4 regions of the Colwellia sp. Bg11-28 genome follow, and region 1 is predicted to be linked to each of the others. Evidence: predicted binding sites of a transcription regulator. Region 1 holds the regulator's gene; each other region holds the start of a gene.
The links. Region 1 encodes MetJ, which represses methionine synthesis genes. Its sites were predicted from a motif close to TAGACGTCTAGACGTCTA; they were not measured.
Positions count from the first base shown of each region.

Region 2: serA (phosphoglycerate dehydrogenase) is a predicted target of MetJ. The motif match lies at 2,096-2,113, and genes of this name have one in related genera.
Region 3: CXF79_RS14480 (cystathionine beta-lyase) is a predicted target of MetJ. The motif match lies at 4,010-4,027, and genes of this name have one in related genera.
Region 4: CXF79_RS06700 (methylenetetrahydrofolate reductase) is a predicted target of MetJ. The motif match lies at 3,710-3,727, and genes of this name have one in related genera.

Region 1 covers NZ_PJBA01000003.1:103,147-111,126, forward strand. The annotation lists gene CXF79_RS03340 (DUF1624 domain-containing protein) at 1-414, opposite strand, end outside; gene CXF79_RS03345 (hypothetical protein) at 455-1,834, opposite strand; gene CXF79_RS03350 (bifunctional aspartate kinase/homoserine dehydrogenase II) at 2,037-4,583, opposite strand; gene metB (cystathionine gamma-synthase) at 4,610-5,776, opposite strand; gene metJ (met regulon transcriptional regulator MetJ) at 6,025-6,354, shown strand; gene CXF79_RS03365 (sensor domain-containing diguanylate cyclase) at 6,620-7,900, shown strand.
Region 2 covers NZ_PJBA01000004.1:299,615-307,594, reverse strand. The annotation lists gene dapD (2,3,4,5-tetrahydropyridine-2,6-dicarboxylate N-succinyltransferase) at 1-70, shown strand, start outside; gene CXF79_RS05190 (hypothetical protein) at 333-737, shown strand; gene rpiA (ribose-5-phosphate isomerase RpiA) at 1,323-1,979, shown strand; gene serA (phosphoglycerate dehydrogenase) at 2,161-3,414, shown strand; gene CXF79_RS05175 (tRNA-uridine aminocarboxypropyltransferase) at 3,929-4,729, opposite strand; gene CXF79_RS05170 (DUF2884 family protein) at 4,832-5,671, opposite strand; gene zapE (cell division protein ZapE) at 5,955-7,067, opposite strand; gene dbpA (ATP-dependent RNA helicase DbpA) at 7,088-7,980, opposite strand, start outside.
Region 3 covers NZ_PJBA01000006.1:1,662,119-1,670,098, forward strand. The annotation lists gene CXF79_RS14465 (sensor histidine kinase) at 1-771, opposite strand, end outside; gene CXF79_RS14470 (HIT domain-containing protein) at 1,018-1,368, opposite strand; gene CXF79_RS14475 (succinylglutamate desuccinylase/aspartoacylase domain-containing protein) at 1,546-2,613, shown strand; gene CXF79_RS14480 (cystathionine beta-lyase) at 2,771-3,952, opposite strand; gene CXF79_RS14485 (DNA polymerase II) at 4,153-6,609, opposite strand; gene dinG (ATP-dependent DNA helicase DinG) at 6,700-7,980, shown strand, end outside.
Region 4 covers NZ_PJBA01000005.1:268,501-276,480, reverse strand. The annotation lists gene CXF79_RS06715 (nucleotidyltransferase family protein) at 1-454, shown strand, start outside; gene CXF79_RS06710 ((2Fe-2S)-binding protein) at 528-1,073, shown strand; gene CXF79_RS06705 (xanthine dehydrogenase family protein molybdopterin-binding subunit) at 1,076-3,328, shown strand; gene CXF79_RS06700 (methylenetetrahydrofolate reductase) at 3,749-4,726, shown strand; gene CXF79_RS06695 (sigma-54 interaction domain-containing protein) at 4,955-6,379, shown strand; gene ccoG (cytochrome c oxidase accessory protein CcoG) at 6,562-7,944, shown strand.

The DNA.
Region 1 (7,980 bases):
GAAAGCCATACACATCATGGCAATACCTATAGCATAAAGTACTTGGAAAATAAGCTTACCAGAAAAGAATGAAGTGATTGTTGGATCGAGTAACGCAATAAAAGCACCACGAAGCAAAATATCTTTATCAATCGCTTTGCTGTCAAAACCTCGAGAGAGCTTTCGTTCGACACTTATAGCTAAAGCGGTGCCAGCAAGGAAGACAAATACGGGTGCGCAAATGTGACTTATCCAACGGGTAAAAAATTCAAATGCTGGCAGCGGTGAGCCTATTATATAACTGGCTGCTGAGTCCGTCGATAAATGCTCTTTGTTATAGGCCATTGACACATGATCAAGCACCATGATGATCATGACAAAGCCTCGCATCCAATCAATTGCCGCAATACGCTTACTTTTTACTTTATTTGTCATTATTTCATATCCTTATGTAAAATCACTTTATCTCAAAGTATTATGACTCAATGTTATTCCAAAGATTTTGATTGGCTTTAATTGAGAAGTACTCATTAGCATGCCAACAACGCGGTAATAAATCTAACTGTTGCCTCTCTTGGGAGTTTGAGCTTAATAACGCTAATATTTCATTCAAGCGCTCTTTACTCAAAGTTGCCAACTTCTTCGCTGTTTGAGTGAAATATAAATTGCTCGTATTTTTAATGACACTATTCTGGCCATAGCCAATAAATGTTAATTGTCGTGTGGCCATTCGACAATTAGGCTGCTCTGGACTCGTCGGATAAAGCCTATTTACAATGGCATATTCATAACAATCGCTGTGGTCACCAAATTCCCCTAACGGCATATAAACAACACCAAAACCTTGTGGAAACATACCGGTGATTTTATATAAGGCATCAACAACGCTTTGTGCACAAGCACCAAGCTCAGCATTTTTATTTAATACCTGAAAAACTTTTGGTAATAACTTGTAGTTGTAACTTGCTTTGGTAGATAAAATTATCGAAGTGTAAATTTGCGGTACTTTGAGTATATTACCAATAGTATTTTTTGGATTAACGCTACTTTTCAGTAATTGTTTTATGAAAGCTAATTTATCTTTTTCATCTAAAAAGAATTGCTCTCGCTCTGCCTTTGTATTACCAACAAAAGTAGGAATGCCAATCCCTTCACTGATGTATTTTATAGTCTCACGATAATTAATTTGTAGTAATTCTTTTCTTTGCTTAATTTCTAGGGTGCGAAAAGGGTCTAATCCTCCCTCAGCACCGCACAGTATAGTTTGCGCTTTTGGGTGATAATTACCAATATCTTGTAATAACGCCGCTATAACCAGTGGCACTTTAACTTGCGCGACAAAGCGTTGATATTTTTCAGCATCATGATTAGCAAAATCAATAAATTGCTCAGTAGAGATATCGGTTAAAAACTTATTAATGTAAGGCTCACGCATCTGACCATCAATAATTAAGCGGTCAAGTAATCGTAAGCATAATAACGCTTTATAAATCGATTTACTCTGCTCATTACTCGTGGCGACACGTTTACCCTCAGTTGGACTTAATAATTGAATAGTACCGAGGAATTGGGCTGATTTTCGGTTATTTTCAGCATAACTATCTCCTTCCGCGAGCTCTATGATTGTTAACGAAATGGCCAATAAACTCGCATGTCTCTCGGTACGTTCCATTAATTTTAAAGGAGACTCTTCTGCAGATTTTTTCTCGTCTGAAGGAGTAAATTCTTCTTGCTCAAAATAGCCAACGGCGCGGTCTAATAAAGAGTCTTTAACCGCACTTCGTCCGTATACTTTGGCCAACAAATGATGAATTTGTCGTGTGTAATGTGTTTGATGGGGGGTATCTTTAGCCATTGCACCGCTAGAGTGAATAAATAATATCTATCATGCTAGGAATTATTACTAAAAGCAATACTTAGAGAAAGGACAATTACCTTGATTCACAATGATTTGATTAACATTATGAATCAAGATAATAACAGTTTACTTTTGAGGATAAACACCTAATGAACGGCATAAAACATTGGTTTTTTCAGCACTTTGTCACTCGTAATCTCTAGTTAATGCCCTTTATCTTCACTTGACTTTGTTTATGAGCAAGCTGCTGACAAATCTTAACGAGATCTGAGTGTAAACCGCCAGCCGTGACGTCACGTCCAGCACCGGGACCACGAATAATCAAAGGGTTATCTTGATACCAATGACTACTGATTTGAAAAATATTGTCACAAGGGGTTAGGTTGGCAAAAGCATCACTTTGCGGCAGCACTTCTAAACTGACTTTTGCACTAATACCTGTTTCTGGATTATGCTGAAAACGAGCAACATAGCGAATGCACGCACCTTTACGATTCGCTTCAGATAACGCGGTAGCAAAATACTCATCTAGCTCATTAGCTCTGGCTAAGAATTCACTAGTTGATAAAGCTTGTAATGCTTCTGGCACTAAGTTTTGACAATCAATATCATCTAATGCTAATTCAAAACCCGCTTTTCGCGCTAAAATGAGTAACTTACGCTTTACATCTCTACCTGATAAATCTTCTCGAGGATCAGGCTCGGTAATGCCTTGTGCCAAAGCATTTAATAACAGCTCTGAAAACTTTGAACTGCCATCATAGGTTTCAAATAACCACGAGAGCGTACCTGAAAATATACCTGATAACTCACTGATGCTATCGCCACTTTGACGCAAGTCATCAATAGCATAATTGATTGGTAAACCCGCACCTACCGTAGTATTGCCTAACCATAAACTATTATGACTATCCGCAGTATTGACTAAATTATTATAATGAGCTGTACTGCTTGAAGCAGCCCACTTATTGGCACCAATCACATGTACACCTAGAGCAAACATCTGTTCATACAATAAACTAAAATCTTCGCTAGGCGTGATGTCTACCACAATTAACTCATCGTATGGATTTTGGGTCAACCAAGAAATAAGCTGTTCGTGATCATAGCTTTGGGCTTCTTGAGCAAACAATGAAGTTGCTTGGTTTACATCAATACCATCATTGTTAATTAACGCTTTTTTCGATGAAAGCAAACCAACTAAATGTAAATTCTCTAACGCGTATACTTTATTAAGCTGCGCGGGTAATAATTCTAAAAAACGTTCGCCTATATTGCCCATACCCGCAACAACTAAGCCAATATGACGAGCATCTTTTGTCATCTCATGGTGGACTGTATTTAAGAGCTCAATTGAACAAGGTTCAGGTAAAATAGCAATCACGCTATGATTATTATCACTACCAACCAAGTTCAATGGTTTAGCGGCTTTTAATGAGCGTTTAAAGCGCGCCCTGATATCACCACGTTCAGCTACGCGATGGCCAACGGTTGCGATAATAGCAACCGGCTTAAAAGTAATTTCAACATCATGACTCGCCAACCAATCACTCAAGGCTTTTTGTTGTCCTTGTGTGATGACCATAAAGCCCTTTTGGTCATCTATACAGATAGGGGAAAACTCAGCCTTCGCCCTAGTTGCAGCTTCACCTATAAAGCTCACCGATTGCGCTAGCAATAAATCATTAAGGTAGGTTACAGATAACTCTTGCTTAGCAATCTGCCCAAACTTACCAATTTCAGTGCCGATGACTTGGGCATCAAAACTACTAGCGACATGCAGATGGGTATGATGCTCACTTAATGGGTTAATCAATGGTAATAAGGTTTTAGCATGCAAAACGGGGTTACCCAAGCGGCCTAGTTCTTTTGCGACGCCATTGGGTAAACGATGTAATTTTCTAGCGCTAGGAACAACACGAGGATCGGCACTGTAAATACCATCAACATCTGTCCATAGAGTCACATTTCCAGCGGCAACTAAAGACGCGATAATAGTCGCGGAGTAATCACTACCGTTACGGCCTAAGGTACAGCTTTTACCACGAGAATCTTTACTGATATAACCAGTAATAACCGCTAACTTACCAAACTGACGTCTTTGTCTTAATTGTGCAGCACTTAGCGCAGTATCCACTACGCAACTTTGTTCATTATCGATAACAAGAAAATCACGAGAATCGATACTATTACTTGGGCAAACTTGCTCATTAAGTAACGCCGACAACAATCTTGCTGACCATACTTCACCTAAGGCTAAAACATCATTGTGATGCTGAACAATATCCGCGGTTAACCAAGTCGTTAATTGCTCAATGTCTTTATGCAACCTAAGCAATAATTGCTTGGTATTATTAGCATTCAATAATTCAGTAATAAGTTGCGCTTGCTCTTTCGCTAACTCATCAATCGCTTGAGTTAATTCATCACTTTTTTGTATTGTATCTTCTGCGATGGTTCGTTCGACCAGAGAATAGAGAGCAAATAAACGGTCAGTTGTTTTACCATTAGCTGAGACCACAACGATATCGTTTAACTGACAATTTTCACGGATAATTTCAAGCGCACGTTTAATACATTTGGGCGTTGCTAATGAACTACCACCAAATTTATGTACTTGAATAGCATGTTTAGCCAATTTATTTTCTGCATCTACTTCAGCAATAAAATCAATATCTGCAATTTCGTTGCTAGACACTGCTTTATCTTCGTTGACCTTATTTACAATCGTATTCTCTTGTTTCATCTCTCTGCCTGCTAATCTGTTTGTTATTACAGTTGGCTCTGCGTTAAACCATGGGCTAAATCAGCTAATATGTCATCAATATCTTCAATGCCTACAGATATACGTACTAAAGACTGAGTAATCCCCGCTTCAAGCTGATCTGGGATTGTCATACCTGCATGTGTCATAGTTGATGGGTGACTGATCAGACTTTCAACACCACCTAATGATTGTGCAAGGGTGAACAATTCGAGGTTTTCAAATAATTTTTTTACCGCTTCAACGTCACCCTTTATTTCAAAGCTTAACATTGCACCAAAGCCATACTGCTGTTTTTTGGCAATATGATGACCTGTGTGTTCAGGAAAACCTGGGAAATATATCGCATCAATAGCATCGTGATTTTTTAAAAAATCAGCAACTCGTAGCGCATTTTCTTGGTGTTGCTTCATTCGCACCGGTAATGTTTTTAAACCACGTAACGCGAGGAAACTATCAAAGGCACTGCCGGTAATACCAATACAATTCGCCCACCACGCTAACTGCTCACCTAACTCTTCGGTTTTAGCAACGACAACACCGCCCACTACATCACTATGACCATTAATGTACTTAGTGGTTGAGTGAAAAACAATATCAGCGCCTAGCGTAAGAGGTTGTTGCAGCGCTGGAGATAAAAACGTGTTATCTACCGCGACTAATGCACCTACTGCGTGACACGCTTTGGTTACTACTTCAATATCTACCAAACGTAATAAAGGATTACTTGGGCTTTCAAGTAACACCAATTTTGGCTTATGTGCTAACGCATTATCCAGTGCTTGTTGATTATTTTGATCCACAACAATAAGCTTGAATTGACCACGTTTAGCTAAATGAGTAAATAATCTAAAACTACCGCCATAACAATCATGAGGAATGACGACCGTGTCTTGGGTAGATAATAACTGACAAATTAAATGCACTGCTGCCATGCCAGTACTGGTAACAATACCAACACTGCCTTGCTCTAACTCTGCAATCGCGCCAGCAAAAGTAGCTCGTGTTGGGTTACCCGTACGAGAATAATCAAATTGGCGTTTGTTATTAAAGCCCTTTAATGAATAGGTACTGGATAGGTAAATAGGAGCAACCACAGCGCCATGCTGCTGGTCGGTATTAATACCGGCTCTTACTGCCGAAGTGGTAATATTACCTTTTTTAGTAATCGACATTTAGTTCTCTCCATTAATTATGCTAGGTAATGAAACGCAGTGTTTAATTCGCATGTTTTATCAGTAATAACGCCGATATATAGCAACATCAGCGTTTAGATGTTTGGACGTCTATAACTCTAAACACTTTCATTAATTGGGTCAAGTAATTTTAGACTTCTAAACTTCTACTTGACTGGTTTTATGCAACAGGTAAAATCTATACTATTACATTTTAGAATACGTTATAACAAGATAGAGGAATATCGATGGCTCAGTGGAATGAAGAGTATATAAATCCCTATGCCGAACACGGTAAAAAGAGCGAGCAAGTAAAGAAAATTACCGTTTCTATTCCTTTGCGCGTCTTAAAAGTGTTGACAGATGAACGTACTAGACGCCAAGTAAATAACCTTCGCCATGCTACAAATAGTGAATTGTTATGTGAAGCGTTCTTACATGCATTTACTGGGCAACCCCTGCCTGATGATGAAGATTTAGCAAAAGATAATAATGAGAAGTTACCTGCAAGTGTCAGACGCTTGCTTGAAGCAAAGGGAATTACTGACTTTAGTGCTTACGAAGTTGAGGATGAATAACGTTTAACGATAAGTTAAACACACAAAAAAGGTACCTAATAAGTGCCTTTTTTATTGCCACTTTGTATTTGAAAAATCTGAGTAAGGCATGCGCCTCTGTCTACAAAGCTGAAAAAACAAAGCATAGCGCTTAACTGCACTTAAAAATACCGCCAAGAGCAAGGTCAGATAATTTGCTAGTTATCTATATGTGCTAATATATAACTTAGCAATTCATAGCTATTTGGGTTGTGATTCGTTAGCTCTTCTACCTAAGGCGAATACTTTGAGTAAAGAAAAAAACATAAACAACGCTGATGACACCATTAAAGATCAGATATTAGCCAGTATCGATTCCTTTATATATACCAAAGATTTATCGGGCAAATACACCTATGCAAACCAAGCGGTTTTAGATTTATTTGAAAAAAACTTAGCAGATGTTATTGGTTTTGATGATACTCACTTTTTTGATTTAGCTTTATCTAAACAATTAAAAGCAAACGATCGTATGGTGATGGATCAAGTAATCCGCATTGAAAATGAAGAAAGTAACTTTATCAGAGCGAAAAATGAAACCCGTATATTTAAAGTGGTCAAAAAACCACTTTTTGACCACTTAGGTAATGTAAACGGCATTTGTGGTATATCGACAGACATTACAGTAGAAAAACAACTACAAGAACAAGTCAATGAACAAAGTTACTTACTTGAGACCATGCTTAATAATATAGATGCCCATATTTATGTTAAAGACTGTGAACGTACCTTTTTATATGTGAATAATCGCGTTGCCGAGTTATTTGGCGATAAGGCCGAGAACATCATAGGTAAAAAAGATACTGATATTTTACCCAAAGAAATTGCCGAACATTTTTACCAATCAGATAAGCAGGTTTTTGAAACCAATCAAAAACAGGTCATTGAAGAAACGACTCATGGTGAAAATGGTGATAACTGTCACTACATCAGCACTAAAGTCCCCTTTGATCGGCCAGATAAATTACCCGCATTAATCGGTTTTTCAACTGATGTGACCGAACTATTCAAACTTAAAGAAGAATTTAAACTACTTGCCAATACTGACCCATTAACCAATTTATATAATCGACGCTTTTTCATTGAGCAAGCAGAAAAAGAGTATCAACGTGCAAAACGCTATTCATTGTCTATGACACTGATCTCCATTGATATTGATCATTTCAAAAGCATCAACGACCAATTTGGTCACCCTGCGGGTGACCAAGTATTAATAGAAATTGCTAAGCAATTAAAAGCGAGTTTACGGCAAACAGATATTCTAGCGCGCATCGGTGGTGAGGAGTTTTCTATTCTGTTACCTGAAACCTCGGCGATGTCAGCCATGACCTTTGCAGAGCGTATTAAAGAAGAACAAAGCAGGTTAATCATTACTGGTGATTGGCAGGGAGAAATAAACCTTTCGGTGAGTATCGGTGTTTCAAGTCTTATCGCCAGCGACAAGGCCTTTGATGTGTTATTTTCTCGTGCAGACAAAGCCTTATATCAAGCTAAGAATACCGGTAGGAATACCGTTTGTTATCTATAATACCAATCGGATTAAATTATCGATATGAAAAAAGCCAATATACATGGTAACGAGTATATTGGCATTAACTACTTAATCAT
Region 2 (7,980 bases), on a different contig from region 1:
GAAAGTTGACGCAAAAACGCTAGCTAAAGTTGGTATCAACGAATTATTACGCGCAGTATCAGAAGAGTAATAATTAAAAAAATGAATAGCTAAAAATTTGACGCTATTTAATATAATCAAGCTCGTTCAATACTTATTACTAATAAATAAGCATTAAACGAGCTTTTTTATGAACTAAATAAAAATAACTAAAATATTATAGCTACATTTTAGTTAATATTTTCATAGTATTATAATTTATAACCCTCCCTTATTTATAAAACTTAACTTTCTGGTATAACACTTGCTGTATTGATAATAATTCAATCGCATTATTTATCATTAGGTTTGTTATGAAAGTATTTAAAATAGCAGTCTGCTTACTTTGTTTTCTGGTACTCGGCGCTTGTTCTAATACCGCGCAAGTAGAGCCAAGCAGTGAAAATAACCACTACTTTGCTAAAGAATTTAGCCATAATGAATTTATCACTTACCAAAAAGATTCTGTTAAGAAGTCAGCATCATCAGATCACGAGTTAATGCTTTCATTGCTAAACAGACCCATGCCTGAAGATCAGCGAATGATGTTAGCCTTTGCTCAACGTCAAGCGAATTACTTTCCTGATAGCACTATTATTGGTGTGCAAATAAAGGGTGATAAAAAAAATCGAAATATAAGTACGAGAACAAGATCACAATATGCGCAGACTATTGCCCAGGATATCAATGCAGTGACCATTAGCACTTTGCCAAAGTAACACTATTGACGGTAATTATGCCTTCGTATTATTTGAATCTAAGTTTAACTAAATTAGCTTATAAACAATTAAATACTGTTCACCTTTGATCTTTATTTCTCACCCTAACCACAACGAATAAACCTACTCATTATTGCCTATAACGATTCCTCATAAAATTTCTAAAACAAACCGTCATAGTTGTAACTAACCTTTAACTATCAGAATATTTTAGTGTTATAATTGCCTTTTATAGCCTTTAATACCAATCGAACTAATTTATTGATCACTTAGCGAGAATTAAAAGGCTTAGAGGCAAGGCATTGATTGAAGAGAATGGTTATTCCCTTGTCAAAATTAATAACGCCGCATGTAAGCCTTTTAAACTCGCCCTTTGGGAGCTCATTAGCAAACTGATAACATTACAAAATGAATGAAATATAGACTAACTATGTTTAACTCATTTTACTTGTTTTAAGCTCGCTAACGTAACTCTAAGCTGACCAATAAATTAGTCCGTTTGGTATAAGGCTTATTGGCACTCACTTTACTATTACCCACTTATATCCAGTTAAACGATAATAGTTTGGTAACAAGGCATATAACATGACTCAAGATGAAATGAAAAACGCAGCCGCCATTAAGGCATTAGAATTCATTGAAAATGATACTATCGTCGGTGTTGGCACTGGCTCAACAGTTAACTTTTTCATTGAAGCTCTAGCCTCTATGAAAGATAAAATAGCAGGTGCTGTTTCTAGCTCAGAAGAGTCAACTAAGCGGTTAAAAGCACACGGTATTGAGGTATTTGATTTAAACAGTGTTGATGTTTTAGATGTATACGTTGACGGTGCCGATGAAATCACTCGTCATATGTCGATGATCAAAGGCGGTGGCGCAGCATTAACCCGTGAAAAAATCGTGGCGGCAGTCGCCAAGAAATTTATTTGCATTGCCGACGATTCCAAACAAGTAAAAGTATTGGGTAACTTTCCTTTACCTGTTGAAGTAATACCTATGGCGCGGAGTTATGTCGCACGTGAATTAGTTAAATTAGGTGGCGACCCAGTTTACCGTCAAGGTGTGACCACAGATAATGGCAACGTTATCCTTGATGTGTACAATCTCGAAATTCTTGATCCAAAAGCACTAGAAACTCAAATTAACGCTATTGTTGGCGTTGTGACTAATGGTTTGTTTGCACTTCGTGGCGCTGACATATTAGTACTTGGTAGCAAAGATGGAATTCAGGTTATCCAATAATTTGTTAGACACATCTAGTTTTAAGTAAAAAATCAGATTTTCAGCATATTTATTCTATAAAGTGCTCAATAAATCCTTTAGAGTTTATACACTATATGATATGTTAAACCTCTATTTAGATATCTAGCCATCTAAACGAAAGTATATTTAGCCGTTTAATTTTGATAAGTGAAGCCAATTTATGATCATTGCCAACCAAAACTCATTAGCAAAAAGTAAGATTAAAATTTTATTACTTGAAGGCTTGCACCCAAGCTCTCTAGAAGAATTGAAGCTAAAAGGTTATTCAAATATTGAATCACTTAAAACCTCGCTCTCAGAAAGTGAGTTAATTGAAAAAATTGCAAATGTTCACTTTATTGGCATTCGCTCACGTACTCAGTTAACTGAAAAAGTGCTAAGTCATGCGAATAAGTTGGTTGCTATCGGTTGTTTTTGTATTGGCACCAATCAAGTTAATTTAAAAGCAGCTCAAACTCGCGGTATCCCTGTTTTTAATGCTCCATTTTCAAATACTCGTTCAGTTGCTGAGCTTGTTCTTGGTGAAACGTTATTATTACTACGTGGTATTCCTGAGAAAAGTGCAAAAGCTCATCGTGGTGAATGGTTGAAATCAGCGGTTGGTTCAGTAGAAGCCCGTGGCAAAGTATTAGGTATTATTGGTTACGGTCATATTGGCATGCAATTAGGTATTTTAGCTGAAACATTAGGTATGAGAGTACGCTTTTACGACGTAGAAACTAAATTACCTTTAGGTAATGCAAGTCAAGCGCCGTCATTAGATGCATTACTTGGTGAGTCTGACGTAGTGAGCTTACATGTACCTGAAACAGCGCAAACTCAAAATATGATTGCACAAGCTCAATTCGAAGCAATGAAACAAGGCGCTATCTTTATTAATGCTTCTCGAGGAACTGTGGTTGATATCCCTGCTTTAGCACAAGCTTTGGATAGTAAAAAAATTGCAGGGGCTGCAATTGATGTTTTCCCTGTTGAGCCAAAGAGTAATAATGACGAGTTTATCTCAGCGTTACGCGGATTTGATAATGTTATTCTAACGCCACACATTGGTGGTAGTACAAAAGAAGCACAAGCCAATATCGGTTTAGAAGTAGCAACAAAGCTAGCTAAGTATTCTGATAATGGTTCAAGTCTATCTGCGGTTAACTTCCCTGAAGTGTCTTTACCTGATCACTCTTTTCCAGGTCAGAAGAATACCAGCCGTTTATTACATATTCACCATAACCAACCAGGTGTTTTGACTCAAATTAACCAAGCATTTGCTGAACACAATATTAATATTGCAGCACAATACTTACAAACCGATGACAAAATTGGTTATGTGGTTATTGATCTTGATTCAGAAGATAGTAGTTTAGCGTTAGAACAGTTAAAACATGTTGATGGCACCATACGCGCTAGAATATTGCATTAATTATTTAAAGATTTAAAGATTTAAAGATTTAAATCTCCTTTACTTAATAATTTACAACACAAAATAAAGGCCCGTTTATAAAGTTATAAATGGGCCTTTTTGTATGTAAATTTGGTTAACTGCTTCCCCCTAATACATGAGCTAATACTATATTATACCAAACGGATTAATTTATTGGTCAGCTTAGAGTTACATTAGCGAGCTTAAACAAGCAAAATGAGTTAACCTAGTTAGTCTATATTTCATTCATTTTGTGATGTTATCAGTTTGCTAATGAGCTCCCGAAGGGCGAGTTTAAAAGGCTTACATGCGGCGTTATTGATTTTGACAAGGACGCTGCATGGATGCAGCTTATTAGAGAATGCAGGAGCTTATTCTCCTGAATAACCATTCTCTTCAATCAATGCCTTGCCTCTAAGCCTTTTAATTCTCGCTAAGTGATCAATAAATTAGTCCGATTGGTATTAAATTAAGAATATCCCCGTCACCAATCAGTAATCAGTAATCAGAGGCTTTATCGGTATGTCTTTGCTAGAAAACTTTGATAGTTTTCAATGGCATTAACATTACCTTTATTACGTTGACAGACACCTTTTTGATATTGGAAATTGAAAACATCAAACCATAAATCGAGCATGTGAGCATTAGTAGTTTCACCATGCATATCTAATACTCTAGCCGCAACCTCAGCAGTTGAAAATTGATGTTCAAGCTCAGTTTTTCTAACTGTATAACGAGAGTCCTGACCAACTGGGGATAATTGACTATTGTTCTCACTTTGACAATTACCACTGACTGCTTGAATTGCTGTTTTCACGTCAAATGACACCATTGGAAATCTATCTAAATATGGGCTTTTACGAAACATTTTTTTAGCTTCACGCCAACTACCATCAAGCATAATAAATAATGGCCGTTTACCTTCAGGGCAGATAACATTATTAGTGAATACTTTACGTTCATCATCAGCATACTCTTGCGGAAAAACAACGAGAGGAAACCATTTTTCATCATTAATTACCGCTAATAAATCAGGATTTTCTTGCGTTCTTGACCATAAAAAAGCAAAGGTATCCGGAATTAGATCTGCAATAAGTTTACCGGTATTACTCGGTTTTAATACTTCCGTGTCATACATTAATAACAAAAACCCTGCCGTTGTCTCAACGTTCTCCTTAAGGGGGGATATTTCACAAATACAGAATGGCTTAGCAAGTTGACAGAGTTGACAGCGAATTACCCGCTGTCCTCGTGATTTGTAAGTGGTTGTACTTAGGCTTTTACGATATTGGTGTAATTGATGAACAGCGTGCATGTTTGACAAAATATAAGGATAAAAAGACCCAGCAATTATAACAGTGCTAGGTCAGTGTGTTGATCATTATTCTTGGTATTAACTAACGAGACTAATTAATAGTTACTTTGCTGTAGGGTGTGATTCTTCTTCATAATTTTTTTGTGTCACAGTAAAAACATTAATACGAGCAAGAGGCTCTATTTCAACTTTTAATTGCTCTTCTAGTGCATCAACCTCAGCAATACTTATACATAGTGCCTCAGCCTTCTTCTCTATTATCGCAGATCTTGTTGTCATCTCATGTTCGATATTTTCACCAAAACTTTCCATACGTGTTTCAAAGTTTCGATCGTCACCTTCTGAAGCAACCATTTGTTGACCGATGGCAATTAAGATACTGCCCATTGAATTTAGCACGGCTTTTTCAACCGCAGACTCTATACGCTTGTCAAAGTCTTTTCCGAGTAATCCTTCACTTTCTAGACCTTCGACACCAACAGAAACTCCATGTTCAATAGATAGGTTTGTGGATACTTGTTCTCGAATTAACGTTAGCTCTGTCGTTAAATCTGCTGCGACGGCATTACCCTCACCAAGTAGACCATTAAACGCAAGATTTACACCTTCAATAGCCATATCAACACCTTCAATGGCAACATTTTTAACTTGAGGCACTAAGCGTCGTATTTTTTCATCATACTTTTTCACAAGAGCTTGTTGATCATCAGATAAGTCAATATGCTGGTTGTCGACCAAAAGTTTTTTACCTTCAATTATTTTATACAAACTGAGATTTTTCTCATCATTTCCAGCTTCATCTTGCAAAAATTCAATCGAATTAACGTTGATTGAAAGCCCTGCTGACAAATCAACATTGCATGATTTATTGGCGTAAACAGCCGATGATGCAAAAGATACAGTGAGTGCGCTAGCGATTAATGTTGCGTGAAAATAAGTCATTATTTATCCTTAAGATATTTATTATTGTTTGCTGTTGAGTCATTTATTACGATTAATGAACGTTATTAACTAGGATTACTTTTACAAGTAGTAACGATGACCTATATAAGTAACTACAAATTAGTCATCATCAACCTAGTAATTATTAGCATAACTGTTACAAACATAGTGCCAACTTTACTTATCCATATTTATCAATAAGATAAGTATTTACAGCTAATGAATGAGCAGTTGAAAATAAATGATTTAGTCAAATTAGCTAGTTAATCGTATTTTATACAACTTATGAGCTTTGTTGCATTTCAATTAATCGAGACTGACAGCGTTCAAACTCAAAAGCAAGTTGCTGCCCTTGATAAAGTTCAAATATATCAACTTGGGCGCTAACGATTAATTTGACATTTTGATCGTAAAATTCATCAACTAACGCAATAAACCTTCTCGCTTCATCATCAAGCTGCTGTAACTCTCCCATTAAAACGCCACTGCGTTGATAACTGTCCTCAACCCCTGAAAAAACCGCTGGCACTAACTCACCAGAAAACTTAGGGACGTTGGCAATACATACTGTATCGAAGTCTTTCGCTAGTACCATATAATCTCGCTGGCTTCGAGGGCCAGAGCATAAAGCAAAAAAATCAAAGAAAATAACATTAGCACTTTGCGCTAAATAGCAGAGTTGTCTGTGATTAATTTCTATCTCACCAGAAACCAACATTTCTGCATCAGTCAAGCTTTGAAAACGTTCAATTAACTTTTCATTCCCCTCGTTGGCTAATAAAAAATAATTATTATAGCAGCTGTTTTTTGAAAGTTTAGTGCGGCGGTGATCAACGTCACCATTAATAGAAATAATCTGACAATGTTGATTGATTAAGGCAATCGTAGGTAAGAAACGCTCCCTTTGCAACCCATTACGATAAAGCTGCTCAGGTTGACAATTTGAGGTCGCAACAAGGGTCACCCCTTGTTTAAATAGCGCTGAAAATAGACCACTCAGTAACATGGCATCACCAATATCACTCACATAAAACTCATCAAAACATAACAAATCGATGTTTTGTGCCCACTTGGTAGCAATATGGCTAAGGGGCTCAGACTGCCCAGTTAGTTGGGCCAGTTGCTGATGAACACTTTCCATAAAGTGATGGAAATGAATGCGTTTTTTATTTTTAATGGCTAAGTGCTGATAGAATAAATCCATCAGCATAGTTTTCCCTCGACCTACTCTGCCGTGAAAATATAATCCAGGGATATTTTTTTTTAACTTTTCGGGCAAGTGCTGTTGAGCTAACAACTGCTCAGATAACAGTATTAAAGCATCGACAGCATGAGTTTGAGCGGTATCAATATCGAGCTGCTTGTTAGTAAGCAGCTCTTGGTAGGCATGTTTCATTACGTTTTTTAATCTAGTAACTAATTAGTTAAATGGCGAGCATTAAAGGTACGACCTTTCATTTTGCCCTTAGATATTTTTTTCAAGGCTAAGTTCAAAGCCGCTTTAGTAACGGCAACATAGGCCTTATTATCAAGCACTGAAATTTTGCCAACTTGTGAACCTTGCACACCATTATCGCCAGTAAGTGCTCCCAAAATGTCTCCAGCTCTAACTTTTTGCTTTTTACCGCCATCAATTTGAATGGTTGCCATTTTAGCTTGCGGACGTTCATTAGAAAGTACCGCTAATGAAGGCAATGGCTCAGGGGTAATAACAGCTTCAAGGTAGTCTTCTAGTAAGCCAACTTTATAACTTTCTTTGTCACTAAACAGTGAATAAGCGATACCCGTACTGCCTGCTCTACCTGTTCGGCCTATTCTATGCACATGCACTTCACTATCGCGGGCAATGTGATAATTAATAACTAAGTCTAAGCTATCAATATCCAAGCCTCGTGCAGCAACGTCAGTCGCAACAAGAATTGAAGCACTTTTGTTGGCAAAGCGTAATAATGTTTGGTCTCTATCGCGTTGCTCTAAATCGCCGTGTAACGCTAATACGCTAAAACCATCAAAGTGTAAGGCATCAGCGACTTGTTGGGTCTCTTTTTTGGTATTACAAAAAATAGCGGTCGATTCAACTTGATTATCTAGTAACAATAAACGTAACGCGTCTAGGCGATCGTCATCATTACCCACTTTAAAGAATTTTTGACTGATAGTTGATTGGTCTTCACTTGAAGCAATTTTAACCATCACAGGATCTGTCATGATACTTTCGCTAATAGACTTAATTTGGTCAGGAAAGGTAGCACTGAAAAGTAATGTTTGACGATCAAGTGGTGTACGTCCAACAATATTATCAAGTGCGG
Region 3 (7,980 bases), on a different contig from region 1:
GACTAAGGCTTGCTGACAATTATCATTTATTTGAAAATCAAGTTGTAACCTATCTTCAAAACGGACTTGTTCGATAGCAAGGTACAACTGTAACGCTTGTATTTCAGATTCCAAGGTTACTTTCTTCATCGGGTCTTTATCAAGAGAATACCGTAAAAACTCACTGAGCTTAGTTACCATGGTATTTGCCGTTTTATTTTCTTCTATCAAAATAAGCGTTGAAATAGCATTGAGGGTATTAAATAGAAAGTGCGGGTTAAGTTGATAGCGCAACATTTTTAACTGCGCTTGATGAGCAACCGCATTTGCTTTTAAAACATTTTGTTTTTCTATCTGCAGCATTTGATAGTATTTACTACCAAAATATAGACCACTCCAACTTAAAATAATATAAAAAGACCCTAAGCTATTTTGAGTGTACATGAACCAAAATTCTGGCTCATAACCATGCTTATATATTTCCCAGTAGTTGATATTTTTAACTATTTGCCATAATACACCGGTAAAATAAGAGGAAAGAATGACTACTAAAGCAATCTTAATCGGGGGAAAGTTCCACGCTTTTCGATAAATATAACGCAGCGGTACAGTAAACAACCAACCGGCATAAGCATTCAGAAAGATAATTACTACGAAGATATCCCGCGAGTCATGTTGCAATGAGCCAAGATAATGCACAAAAGCAAAGCCAAACCAACCCGCGGTATGGGCTAGCCAAAATAGACGACTTCTATTTTCCAGTAATTCTTTCCAATTCACAAAAATAACCATTTAATTGATGCTATAACGAAGTATGCGCTAATAATAAAATGATTTCATTGTCTTTGACCTTAGTAATCTAGCGGCTTATCGCATACTTACTGTATAAAACAACCGAATTTTTCGCTGCAAAGACAACATAGCACCGAATGATTGACTGAATGATTATTATATAGACTATCACCGATTAATCGCCAATATCACCTATCTTAGATGGATTTTTGCCACTGGTAAGTAACACTATTTAAGGATATAAGCTTAGCAACACAGCATTGGTCCTAAAGGCTGGCCACCTAATAGATGCATGTGGATATGGTAAACTTCTTGCCCACCATCACTGTTACAATTGATAACTAAGCGATAGCCCTTCTCATCAATCCCCTCTTCTTTGGCAAGCTTTTTAGCAACAGTAATCATACGCCCTAAGGTTAATTCATCATCACTGGTGACATCATTAATAGTAGCTATGTGTTTATTAGGTACTATTAATATATGACTATCAACACGGGGGGCAACATCTCGAAAGGCAGTTACCAGTTCATCTTGGTATAACAAGGGTGTTAGAATTTCTTGACGAATAATTTTAGAAAATATGGTTTCTTCACTCATAGTAATATCTCTTTATAGGTTCTGGTTAATATACGAGTAGTTTACCGCCAAATAAATATAAATCACCTCTTTACTACAATTTATTGACCTTAATCAACATGGTAGTTACCGCAAGTGTGACATCCTTACCTCTCACAGAGGATATGCACATCAAACAAAAATTACTTAGGCAGCATCATGGATATAGATTTTAGCGAAATCAACTACTTAAAAGATCCGGCATGGCAAGATTTACATGCTGATTATGAACAATTTCTGCTATCAATGACAGGTCCAACGGTTATTGATGTATCAGGGAAGGATCAACAAAAATGTCGAGTATTTACTACCTTACTACATGGTAATGAGCCTTCTGGCATCATTGCTATGCATCGCTACTTAACGGAAGTATTACCGGAAGATAAACCTACAACAAATTTACGTTTTATTATCTGTTCGGTTGAAGCCGCTGCTAGTAAACCATTATTTAGCCAACGCTTTATCAAGGGGGGCATCGACATTAATCGTTGCTTCGGAAGGGATTGTTCATTTGAATGTCAAGATGTTGGGCAAACAGGTTATTGTCAACGAGCATCATTGATTGAACAAGCGATCAGAGAAGTTACTCCTGAAATGGTGATCGATCTTCACAACTCTTCAAGCTCTGGTCCTACGTTTGCAGTTAGCTCAGTCGTGACTACTGAAACATTGTCATTAGCATCACTTTTTTGTCAAACCTTAATTTTATCTGATTTGAATATGGGCTCGATAATGGAGCAAAATTTTGATTGCCCTTTTATCACTATTGAATGTGGCGGTTGCCAAGATGAGCAAGCACATGAAATTGCCTTTTCAGGTATTAGTCAAGTTGCCCAATGCGGGAATATTGGTTATATCCATCAAGAAAAACCAGTAGAAGTGATTTATCGTCCACTTAGATTGCAATTAAAGCCAGAAATCAAACTATCTTATGCTCAACATGATGAAGGTTATAGTGGCGTTACACTTAAAGACAATATTGAATGCTTCAACTTTGGTAGTGCTCATCAAGATGACATGATCGGTTGGATTGACGGTAATGGTCTTGATAATCTGCAGCTTATTGATAAAAGTGGTAAAAACGTGCTTGATCAATACTTTTATGCTCGAGAAAATCAATTAGTCTGCCTTCATAATCTACGTTTATTTAAGGCGACAACCAATAAAAATACGGCGATAAATGACTGCTTATTTTACGTTGTGAAGCTCTCTTCGCCTGAGATATAACTTATCAAATACTGCAGCCATGGCTACAAGTCTGATATTTTGCAGCTTTTATAAAATATTGAACATTACTTGAAAAGTAATGTTCAATATAACTAGCTAAGCACCGTAATACCGGTCTTAGCTATCTTTCCAGTATGCCAATAGTACTCGTTATACTCTATGAATTGGCAAGTACTTGATTAAAACGCTCAAATCCTTTCGATAAATCTTCAATTAAATCGTCTACATCTTCCAAACCGATATGTAGTCTAATTAGCGGAAACTCACAATCAAATGTAGTCGCACTTCGAATAGCGTTTACATTAGTGATACCTAAAATTAAACTTTCAAAACCTCCCCATGAGTAACCCATTTTAAAATGATGTAAACCATCTAAAAATGCTGTTAATGCTTCTTTATTACCGCAGTTAAGTACAAAAGAAAATAAACCATTAGAGCCTTCAAAATCTCGTTTGAAAAATTCATGACCTGGACATGACTCAAACGCGGGGTGTAATATTTTAGCGACTTCTGGACGTTCTTGTAACCATTGAGCTACCTTAGTTGCACTTTTTTGGTGCTGTTTTAATCTTATCCCAAGAGTACGAATGCCCCGAAGTGCTAGGTATAGATCATCAGGAGAGGTACATTGTCCCATCAAATAACTGTAATCTCTCAGTTGAGGCCAATATTTTTCTACCGCTGTCGCTGTGCCTAACATTACATCAGAATGACCAACAATATATTTGGTTGCTGCTTGTATACTTACATCAACACCATAATCAAACGGCTTGAAGTTAATACCTGCGCCCCAAGTATTATCAAGCATAACGATACAATCATGCTTATGTGCTATAGCGCTAATAGTAGGAACATCTTGTACTTCCATGGTAATAGAGCCTGGTGACTCTAAGAAAATTAGACAGGTGTTATCTTGAATCAATGCTTCAATATCAGCACCAACCATAGGATCATAATAGGTGGTACTAACACCCATTTTAGCTAATATTTTATCGCAATAATCACGCGTAGGCTCATAAGCACTATCAACCATTAAGATGTGATCACCTTGCTTAACGAAAGCTAAAATAGCATTGGTAATAGCTGCAGTACCTGAAGGATATAAAGCACAACCTGCTCCGCCTTCTAACTCAGTCATCGCATCGCTAAAAGCAAAAGAAGTCGTAGTACCTCGACGACCATACACCATGGTTTGATTATGTCGGTTGGCCACAGCATTATTCATCTCTGCGACAGTATTAAATACCACGGTAGATGCGCGTGTTACCGCAGGGTTAACAACCCCATTAGTCCATTTAGCACTACGTCCAGCATTTACTATTTTAGTATCTTGTTTCATATTCACTTCCATTAAAGGGATTTAACTTTAGGGGCATGCATAATACTTTCAGCTATCTAGCCATCTAAAACTTTATAATGTATTTATAACCTGAATCAACTCAACTGGCTAGGAATTGTTAGAAAAAATTTGAAAATAAACACTAGCTTCATAATTAATGTGCATTAATATTAATGGCGATGCTAGCGTTTAGTGACCCTTTAAAAAAGACCCATCTGATCGCCGGCAATTGACTCAAAATCTTTACCAATAAAAGGTAATATATCATCCGCTATCGGTTTGAGTTGCTTTTCTACATAAAAATCATAATCTAGTTTGCTGGTATTAAATTCTAATGGTTGAACCCCATCAAGTGTAATAACATATCGAATTAAACTGCGGTGTTTATAGGTCGGCTTGTCACCTAGCTCTTTAAGCTTTTGATTAGCCAATAATGCTGCTTTTATGTGCGGTGGGGTATTTACATAATCACTGAGTTTTCGTCTGATTTTTTTCTTATATATCAGCTTCTCATCATGAAGCCCTTGTTTTAGTTCATCAACTATCTTTTTAATGTAACCCTCAATAGGTTGATCATTAAATATCAGTCGGTATAACTCTTGCTGAAAATCTTTACTTAAATCAGTCCAGTCACTGCGTACAGTTTCCAAGCCTTTAAATACAAGTTCACCATCAGAAACACCGGCATAACGTTTTTTAGTACCAATACTTTTTTGATCTTTTACCGTATGGATTCCACGTATGGTTGGCATCAAAAATTTAGTAAAATGCGTTTCAAATTCAATATCTAATTGGCTTTCAATGTCAAAATCACGCTTTAGTCTATTTTGCCACTTATCATTTATATATGACCGTAACTCTGCACCTAACTGCTTTGCCTGAGTTTTGGTTTTCTCGGCGCCGATAGAAACAAAAATAGAATCGGTATCACCGTAAATGACTTGATACCCTAACTTTTCAATCCAAACACTGGTTTTTTTTAAAATTTCATGGCTTCTTTTGGTAATTGACCCTGATAACCTAGGGTCAAAAAAACGACAGCCTGTTGAACCCAAAACACCATAAAAGCTACTCATAATTATCTTTATCGCTTGAGATAAAGCGGCATCCTTTTGCAATTTTGCTTTATCACGTTCTAACCAAAGTGACTTGATGATATCTGGTAAAAAATGTTCCGTTCGAGAAAAGTAAGCGCCGTCAAAACCACGAATTACATCATCAAAACAATCATCACTGAGTTTTTCAGATTTACTGTGTGCTGATTTTTGCTCACTGACCGCTTTAAGTCCTTCAATAAGTCCCATCGGGTCTATTTTAAAAGTACGAATAATACTCGGATACAATGATTTAAAATCAAGCACCAGTACATTTTTATATAAGCCCGGTTTGGAGTCCATGACATAACCACCAGGAGACACTAAGCCAGATTCACCATCGCCCATATTGGGCGCAATGTAACCACTTCGGTGTAACTTAGGTAAATACAGATTGGTGAAGGCTGCAACAGATCCACCTACTCTATCAATAGATAAACCCGTGAGTTGTGCTCTTAATTTAGCAAAATCAAGTAACCGAGTTTTTTCAAAAATCAACCAGACTAAACGACAGTCTTCAAGATTATATGCTGCTAATGCAGATTTGTTATGATTAAAATTATCGGTAATTTCCTGCACTCGGTTTTCAACATCTGCCACCTTCTTTCCTAAACCAAGTAAGCTATGGGAGACATTATCTAATGAGAAGCTAGAAAAGTTGTAAGTGGCAGTTTTTAATAAGTCGATACCATCAAGAACTACACGACCCGCTATTTCGATAAAGTTCTGATCGGTATTATTGGCATTTTTACGCCAGTAAGGACAGGTGCTATCACGGCCTATAGAAAAAGGAATGCCATGAAGGTCACATCGTTTTTGTAAAAGCATGAAATCAAAATTAATGACATTCCAACCAATAAGGATATCGGCATCGAACAGGTTAACTTCTCGAATAAATTGCTGTAATAATTGTTTTTCATCCGTTTGCCAATGAATATAGCTATCAGCATCTGGCTGAGATTCGCCAATCATTAACACACGTTTAAAGACTGTGTGATTGTTATTTGCATACAAACCAATAGAGTACAACTCACCTTGCATAGAGCACTCTATATCGATAGAAAGCATAGTTAAACTATGTTGTTGCTCTATTGTTGCTCCCTTACATTTAACTTGTTTGGTGAGTTGATAATCTCCGCACAGCTGATGATTACCAAGATAGTCAATATCTGCTGTTATATGGCGCTCCATCAAAAAACGATCATCAGGGCGAATATCATCTTCATAACATTTTATATTTTGAGACTTTAAAGCATCTCTAGCACGATAGAAGCTTCGCATACTCGAAAAATACAAGGCAGCAACATCACGTTGAGTAAAGGTTTTTAACGATAAAACTTGATGCTTCTCAAGTAATATTCGTTGGTCATCTAAGATAGATTTAGCCGTTTCTAGATGCTCTACTTCGACAAAGAATACCGCTAACTCATTAGTTACTTCTAACTTAACGGGTCCGGCATCAGTCTTCAGCCATAAGGTTATTACTAACCCAGTGCGTTTATCTTGCACCTGTCGGGTCAATAAAAAACCATTCTGTATGCCTGCTGTTTTTAAATTTGTCATTTTATGGTTAAATTTTTCGTCCGACACGACCAAACCTGTTAATATATACAGCAGTGTAACCGATCTCCTGTTTTTTGGAAACTAGCAACAATGTTATCTGATAAGTTAAAACAAGCAATTCGTCAGGCGTATAAAGCCATAGGCGAGAATTTAACGCATTTCAATCCACGTAAGCAGCAAACGTTACTTATCGCTGAAATCGCAAAAACCTTAGCGGGTGAATACAGCAAAGACAGAAAAATAATTACCATTGAAGCGGGTACCGGAACAGGTAAATCACTTGCTTATAGTCTTGGAGCTATCCCACTTGCGCTTGCTCGTGATAAAAAGGTCTGCATCTCAACGGCTACTGTCGCACTGCAAGAGCAGTTAGTTGATAAAGATTTACCTTTCCTAAAAAAGTATGCCGGTCTTAATTTCGACTTTACCCTGGCAAAGGGAAGACAGCGTTATGTCTGTCGTCAAAAATTAACGCTGGCTGTTACAACCGGCTCTGGCAATGAACCTGCACAAGCGGGATTTACCTTTGCCGAAAAGCCTGATGCTAAAGATATTAGAACCCTCAATAAAATGCATAAAGCATTACTTGATGGCAGTTGGTTGGGCGATATAGATTCTTGGGAGACACATTTACCTCAACATATTTGGCATCAAGTTCAAAGTGATAAACATAGCTGTTTAAAAAACTTATCTGAGCATACCCACTGCCCATTTCACAAAGCACGTGAAACCATGGACCAAGCTCATGTATTAGTAGTAAATCATAGTTTGTTATTAGCAGATTTAGAACTCGGTGGTGGTAAAATACTCTCACCGCCTGAGGATACTTTTTATATTATTGACGAAGCACACCATCTACCTAAAGTCACTCGCGATTTTTCAAGTGCGAGTATCACCTTAAAAGGTTCAATTGAATGGCTAACTAAGCTCAGAGATACCGGCGATAAAATGGCTAAATTGATTAAGTCAAAAAATTCCATTTCTCCGGCATTGAAATTGGGAGATGATTGCCAAGATTTATTAGTGGAAATGCAAAAAGTCATTAATTTTATTGAAGCTAATGCGAATGTATATTTTTTGGAAAATGAATCATCCGCCCAAAATAATAACTTTACTAAAAATTCAAAAAATGATGAGCAAGTTTATCGATTTGAAAATGGCATCATTCCTCAAACCTTAAAGAACTGGGCTGAAGATCTACAAAGCCTAAGTAAGAAATCGTTATCACATTTAAATAAACTCTATAACGGACTCATTGAGGCGGTAAAGGATGGCGATACACAAATGTATGTCGCTGAGCCATTACTTGCAGAAGCTGGCTTTATGCTTCAGCGTTTAGAGAACCTACAATCACTGTGGTTTATGTATGCC
Region 4 (7,980 bases), on a different contig from region 1:
AAACGCAATTCAGACAGTATTACCTCAAGATATTTCGGTGATTGCAAGCCAGCATTGGGCAGAAGGAATGGGACATACCTTAGCGGAGTCAGTGCACTCAATTAAAGCAACGAGTAGCCATGTGCTCGTTGCTTTAGCAGATCAAGCTTTAATCACCACTGAGCATTACCAAGAGTTACTCAGTGCCAGCAAAGAGCTGCCTAACAAAATAATTGCCACTTTATGTGAGGGCCAATTGATGGCACCGGCTATTTTTCCGGAAAAATACTTTCCACTACTAGTAAAAATACAAGGTGATAAAGGTGCAGGTAAATTATTACTGCAACATGCAAAAAAGGCAGATGCTATCACCTGTGAAGACGCAAAAATCGATATTGATACCTTCTCTGATTTAGAGCGAGTAAGACAACATTTAGAATACGCTTTGCAAGATAATCAACAAAGCTCTCTATAAAGTTATATAACTTTTTATGGAACAATAATTTAAAAAATGAAACAACTTCACACTGTCAAACCCTGGAGCCAGTATGATCAAAATAACCTTAAACAATAAGCCCGTTGAACTTGATGTTGATCCGCAAATGCCACTGCTTTATGCCCTGCGTGATGAGCTAAAACTCACTGGCACTAAATTTGGCTGCGGTGCAGGACAATGTGGCGCTTGTACCGTTCATCTCAATGGCACCGCTATACGTTCTTGTATAACGCCGGTATCTGCTGTTGCTGAACAAGCAATTACCACCATTGAAGGCTTAGCTGATAGCACAGGAAGATTAGGTGAAAGTGCTGTGCAAGTTGCTTGGCGTGAATTTAAAGTACCACAATGTGGCTATTGCCAAAGTGGTCAAATGATGAGTGCAGCAGCATTATTAAAAGCAACGCCTCAACCAACCGATGAGCAAATAATTGAACACATGCAAGGTAATATTTGTCGATGTGGTACCTATCAACGCATTAAAGCCGCGATTAAATCAGCTGCAGCGCATTCACCCAACAGTGATTTATCTGCGAGTCACTCCCCCGTCAATAAAAACGGTGTAGAGATTTTTGATGCCAGCAAGCAAGGAGCATAACCATGAATGCTATTGAAAACGTAAGTCGTCGTGGTTTCCTAAAAGTTGCGGGGATCACAAGTGGTACCTTTGTTTTAGGCATGAATTTACCTCTGGCTACAGCGCAAGTGAAGTCTTCTACTGCAGCACCCAGTCATGAATTAAACTTCTTTGTGAGTATTGCCAGCGACTCTATGGTGACGCTAGTTTGTCATCGCAGTGAAATGGGACAAGGCATCCGCACCAGTGTGCCGCAAATTATCGCTGAAGAGTTAGAAGCCGATTGGCAAAAGGTAACTGTTGTTCAAGCTAAAGCTGATGCAAAATACGGCTCTCAGGGCACAGCAGGCTCCGCTTCAATTCGTAGTCATTTCACCAGTATTCGCCAAATAGGCGCTGTCGCCCGTGACATGTTGGAGCAAGCTGCGGCTAATATTTGGCAAGTACAACGCAACAGTGTCAAAGCAGAAAAACATTTTGTTGTTCATACCGCTACGGGTGAAAAAATTAGCTTTGGCGAACTTGCCAGTCACGCCGCTAAACTTACCCCACCTGATAGCAGTAAAGTAAAATTAAAAAACAGCGCTGATTTCTCTCTCATCGGTAAAGATGTCAAGCTGGTCGATTTAGATAATATTGTTGCCGGTAAAGCGCAATACGCGCAAGACATTCAACTACCTGACATGCTTATTGCAACTATCGTAAGACCGCCAGTAGTTGGTGGTAGTCTGGTATCCTTTGATGCCAGTGAGACATTAAAAATAAAAGGTGTAGTTGACGTTATTGCTTTAAAACCGCGTGGTATTCCTGTTACCACCAACCCATTATCAGGTGTTGCCGTGCTTGCCGATAATACGTGGGCAGCGATTGAAGGACGTAAGAAACTCAAAATCAAATGGCAACATGGTGACAAGGCGTCTCACAATAGCGCCAAGTTTATCAAACAGCTCGCAAAACAAGTAAACCAACAAGGTGAAATGGTTGCCAAAAAAGGAGATATTTATAACCATAAATATCTTGATGAAAATACCGTAGAAGCAACCTACACTGTCCCATATATACATCATGCACCAATGGAAACCCCTGCTGCAACCGCAATAGTGAAAGGTAAAAAGTGTACTATTTGGGCAGGAACACAAAACCCACAATGGGCTAAAAGCAACGTGGCGACAGAGTTAGGCTTAGGTAAGGATGAACACGATAATATAGAGCTAAATGTCACACTCATGGGTGGCGCTTTTGGACGTAAATCAAAAGCCGATTTTATTATTGAAGCGGTTGAATTAGCCAGAGCGAGTAAGCGACCTGTCAAAGTTATCTGGAGTCGCGAAGATGATATTCAACATGGATTCTACCATTCTATTTCAGCCAATTATTGTAAAGCCGAATTAACCGGTAATGGTAGTGCTGACTATTGGGTAAGTCGCAACGCTTACCCGCCGATTGGCTGGCTGTGGAACCCTGAAGCCAAAATGCCGAGTGATGATCAACTCGCCCTTGGATTTGGTGATATACCTTTCGCTTTAAATAATTTAAGTATTGAAAAACATGCAGTAGACTCTTTTGTCAGACCTGGTTGGGTGCGTTCAGTTGCCTGCATCAATAACGGCTTTGCTCTTGGTTCTTTTGTTGACGAATTAGCGGTAAAAGCAAAATTACCTACCAGACAAATGTGGCTCAATTTATTGGGTGATGACCGTCATGTAGACCCGAATAAAAACGGTTTTAAGTACTCTAATTATAATTTATCGCTAACGGATCACCCTGTTGATACTAAGCGTATGAAAGATCTCATCAATTTAATCAGTGATAAAGCTAACGTTGAGCAAGAATTACCTGAAAACCAAGGTTGGGGTATAAGCTTCTTACGCAGTTTTGGCTCTTTTGTTGCCGCCGCCACTAAAGTTGAAGTGGTTAACAATAAAGTTACCGTACTTGAAATGCATACTGCAGTAGATTGCGGCATTGTTGTTACTCCGGATAGAGTTAAAGCGCAAATGGAAGGCGCTATGGTATTTGGTCTATCAATTGCCTTAATGGGCGAAATAACAGTAGATGAAGGCAAAGTTCAACAAAGTAACTTTCATGATTACCCCGTAACACGTATGAACCAAGTGCCCGAAATGCATGTGCATATTGTTAAGTCTGATGCACCACCAGGAGGAATTGGCGAGCCAGGTGTACCACCTGTAGCACCAAGCATTACTAATGCGATTTACCATGCTAGCAAAACCAGAATACGTGATTTGCCAGTGAATAAAGTCTTTACTGTTTAAGATTCACCTTATTCACTGCATGTAGAACACTAGTTGAAACAGATAAGGTATTAATTAAAGGCAATGTAGGAGTATTGGCTCTGGCTATATGCTCCTACATTATCTAATAAATTGCAGATAATGCCCTTCAAAAAACTCAATTGATAAACTTAATAAAATAGATGGTCGATTATTTTTAATAATTGTCTTAATAAATAGTCAACTAAAAACCTCGCAAAATCCCCAGTAAAAGAGAATAATTACAAATACTTAACTGTAAAACACAATAAGAAAGTCGTGTATCTATTACATAAAAACTATACAATTTATCAGCAGAGTGAATAAAATTTCAACTTATAGCATACACAATGGTTGACAAAAGCAAGGTTTTGAATGAACATATAGCCATCTAAACGTCTAAAGAAAGTAAGAAGAAATATTTTGAGCACACAATCAGAGCTTCAAGCCAGATACAATGATATTTATCGAGGCGTCTACTTTATTGGTACCACACCACCTAAAAGTGATACTCCACTTGATAAAGTGAGCGAAATTGCAGAAAAGCTGCTTGATCGCGTCAGTGATATCGACTTTGATGGCCTGATTGTTTATGACATTCAAGATGAAAATTCGCGTATTAGCAAACCTAGACCTTTCCCGTTTAAATCAACTCATGATACCCGGCTTTATTCTTCTTTATTGAATAAAAAATCAACTCGCCCTGTCATTACCTATAAAAGCGTTGTTCAATCAAATAGCGATGATTTTAATGAGTGGGCAAACGAAGCGTGGCAAAAATATGGCGTAAAAGATGTAGTCTTGGTCGGCAGTCCATCAAAGGATAATAAAATATCTCTATCTTTGGCTGATGCTTATAAAACCTTAGTAGATAACCCACATGACTTCTTTATTGGTGGCGTAACTATTGCTGAGCGTCATGCAAGTAATAAAAATGAACATGAGCGCTTAATGGCAAAACACCAACAAGGCTGTAGTTTCTTTATTTCACAAGCGATATACAACCCACAAGCAACGATAGATTTACTAACTCGTTATGCTATTGAATGCCAAAAACAAGGTGTAAAACCACAACGTTTGATCTTAACATTCTCTCCCTGTGGCAGTGAAAAAACCTTAGAATTTATTGAGTGGTTAGGCGTTAATGTTCCTGAGGCGACCAGCTTACGTATACTTAACGCACAAAGCCCTTTGTATGAATCAATTCAATTTTGTGTCAATAGTTTGCAACAAATCTTAGATGCGATACTTCCCTATGATTTACCTTTAGGTTTAAATATTGAGAGCTTAACTAATCGTAAAGAAGAAATAGACGGTTCTATTTTGTTATACAAACTATTACGTTCAAAAATGGATAACTTTTTAGCTAAAAAAGAATTATCAGCTTTAAATAAACAGTAATAGCGACTAAAAGAACTCAACAAAATATTGAGTTCTTTGTACCATTTTTTTATCTATCTTCTCCCTGCTTCATTTGAAAAAATAAAAGCGCACTAATTATTCTTAAACACGCGCTTTTAATACCAGCACTTTATTGATCTCCCGCCAGATTTTTCCCCCTATACCTGATAAACTAACACAACGCCACGATATGTCGTGCATCTGATTTTTACCAAGAGAAAACAAGGTATGCCCGCAAATATAAAAGAATTTTTAGCTGACTCACAACTACTGCTCAATGCCGTCGGCGAAGGTGTCTATGGCTTTGATAAAGAAGGCAATGCTGTGTTTGTAAATCCAGCCTCGGAGCAAATGACAGGTTGGAAGTCTGAAGAGTTACTCGGTAAAAATATTCATAAATATCATCATCATACCTATGCCAATGGTGAAGTATATCCAAGTGAAGAGTGCAGTATTTATAATACCATGCGTGACGGTGTAGAGCGTAAAATTACCGATGAAGTATTTTGGCGCAAAGATGGTACAAGCTTTCCTGTAGAATATACCTCAACCCCCGTTTATAAAGACGGTGAACTCATCGGTGCGGTTGCTGTTTTCCGTGATGTTAGCCAACAAAGACTCGCCGATAGCAACTTACGAGCTGCTTTGAAAAAAGTACAAGACCTCACTGAAAAACTACAGGCGGAAAACAGCTATTTGCAAGAAGAAATAAATGAAAACTGGCATGGTTCGGGATTAGAAGGTAACAGCCCAAAGTTTCTTGCCATGTTACAGCAAATAAAACTGGTCGCTCAAACAGATAGCACCGTACTCATATTAGGTGAAAATGGTACAGGTAAAGAACTAGTCGCACGTAATTTGCATCAATTGAGTCAACGCCATAATACTCCCTTAGTAAAAGTAAACTGTGCTGCATTTTCGTCAAACTTGTTAGAGTCGGAGCTTTTCGGACACGAAAAAGGCGCATTTACGGGCGCAAGTGAAAAAAGGCGAGGCCGCTTTGAGCTCGCCGACAAAGGCACCTTATTTTTAGATGAAATTGGTGAGCTCTCCCCTGATGCGCAGAGTAAGTTATTACGTGTTTTACAGGAGCGTGAATTTGAGCGTGTTGGTGGTAGTAAAACTATCAAGGTTGATATTCGTATTATTGCCGCTACCAACCAAGATTTACTTGCCATGGTTGAGCAAGGTAAGTTCAGAATGGATTTATATTACCGCTTGAATGTATTCCCTATCGTTATGCCCGCGTTAAGAGAGCGAATAGAAGATATCCCCTTACTTTGTCACAGCATTTTAGCGCAACTTAATACTAAACTTAATAAAGATATCAAAAGCATAAGTAAACATAGTCTAAACAAATTGGCGAGTTATCATTGGCCAGGGAATATTAGAGAGTTACAAAACATTCTTGAGCGTGAGGTTATTCTATCCACTTCGACAACACTTCAAATTCAACAAAAATTTGATAAATCTCAGTCGGTTGTACGTACCTTTAACAAACCTTTGGCTGACATTGAAAAAGCTTACATCATTGAGGTATTAAATGACTGTCACTGGCGGATTGGTGGTAAAAATGGCGCAGCCAAAATACTAGGTTTACCCGATAGTACCTTACGTTCAAGGATGATAAAGCTTAAAATCAAGCGCGGTTAAACTTATACCCTTCCCAAATGAAGCACTCAAAAGACACGGTATATCGCGCCAACGCGATATACCGTGTCATCGAGACGTTCACATCCTTATTTTTTCAATAAAATACAACAACTTAAATACTAAGCATTCTGGCGTGATTATTGATATAGAGTAATTACTTAATTATGACCCTGTAGTAATTTATGAAGTTTGATATCAAAGAAGAGCACCTCATTATTAAGCCCTATAAATCTCAAACATCTGTGTATGTGAGAGAGCAAAAAGGCTTTTATCAAAAAATACGCCGTTATATTAACTGGCTACTTATGTTTGCTTTTATTGCCATGCCTTTTGTGCAATTTAACGATCAACAAGCCGTTTTACTGGATGTAGTGAAACAAGAGTTTAGAATTTTTAATCTGACTTTCTGGCCACAAGATTTTATTTTACTGGCTGGTATTCTTATGGTGGCGGCTTTTGCGCTATTTTTTATCACCACTTGGCTTGGACGAGTTTGGTGTGGTTATGTATGTCCACAAACCGTTTGGACACTTGCCTATGTTTGGGTCGAACACAGAATTGAGGGTACTCGCAACAAACGAATGGCTCTAGATAAAGCCCCATGGACCCTAAATAAAGCTTACAAAAAAACACTAAAACATATTATTTGGCAGTTAATGTCGATATTTACCGCAACAACCTTTATCTCGTATTTTGTTCCCGTGAGTGAACTATATAGCACTATGCTGACATTTGATTGGAGCGGTGCTGTGACTTTTTGGGTGGTGTTTTTTGCCCTAGCCACATACGGTAATGCGGGCTGGATGAGAGAACATGTTTGCATTCATTTATGTCCTTATTCGCGCTTTCAGTCGGCCATGTTTGACAAAAACACACTGCTGGTTGCCTATGATGCCGAGCGTGGTGAAAATAGAGCACCCCGTAAACGTAAAGATGATCCCAAAGCCCTTGGTCTAGGTGATTGTGTTGATTGTAATTTATGTGTCGATGTTTGCCCTGCAGGAATAGATATCCGTAACGGTATTCAATACGAGTGTATTAACTGTGGTTTATGTATAGATGCTTGTGACCAAACCATGGAAAAGTTTAACTACCCTAAAGGCTTGATTAAATATACCAGTGAACAACAACTTGCTGGTAAAGAAAGCAGTCGCTTTAATTTAAAACTCGTGTCTTACGCAGGTTTAACGCTGATGTTTACCTTGTTATTAGGTATTTGGATTGATAGCAGAATTCCGTTAGAAGCGAATATTATCCGCGATAGAACTGCCTTGTATCGCGTTAATTATGAAGGCGTGGTTGAAAACACCTATACCTTAAAGATTCTGAATAAAACACAACAACCCTTACATTTTGATATCAAGGTTGAGAACTTAAACGACATAGAAATAAAACTTCCCAAAAATGTGCGAATAGGCGCAGGTGTTATGGAAGAAATCCCCGTCACCTTAGCTATAGATGGTTACAAGCTTGAGAAGAAAATTACCAACTTTGATTTCATCATTCAAGCGGTTGAACAACCCAATATTTTAGTGCAGAAGAATACGGTGTTCTTTCGTAACTAATTCATAAAATTACAATAAAGCGGCTTAGACCAGTCG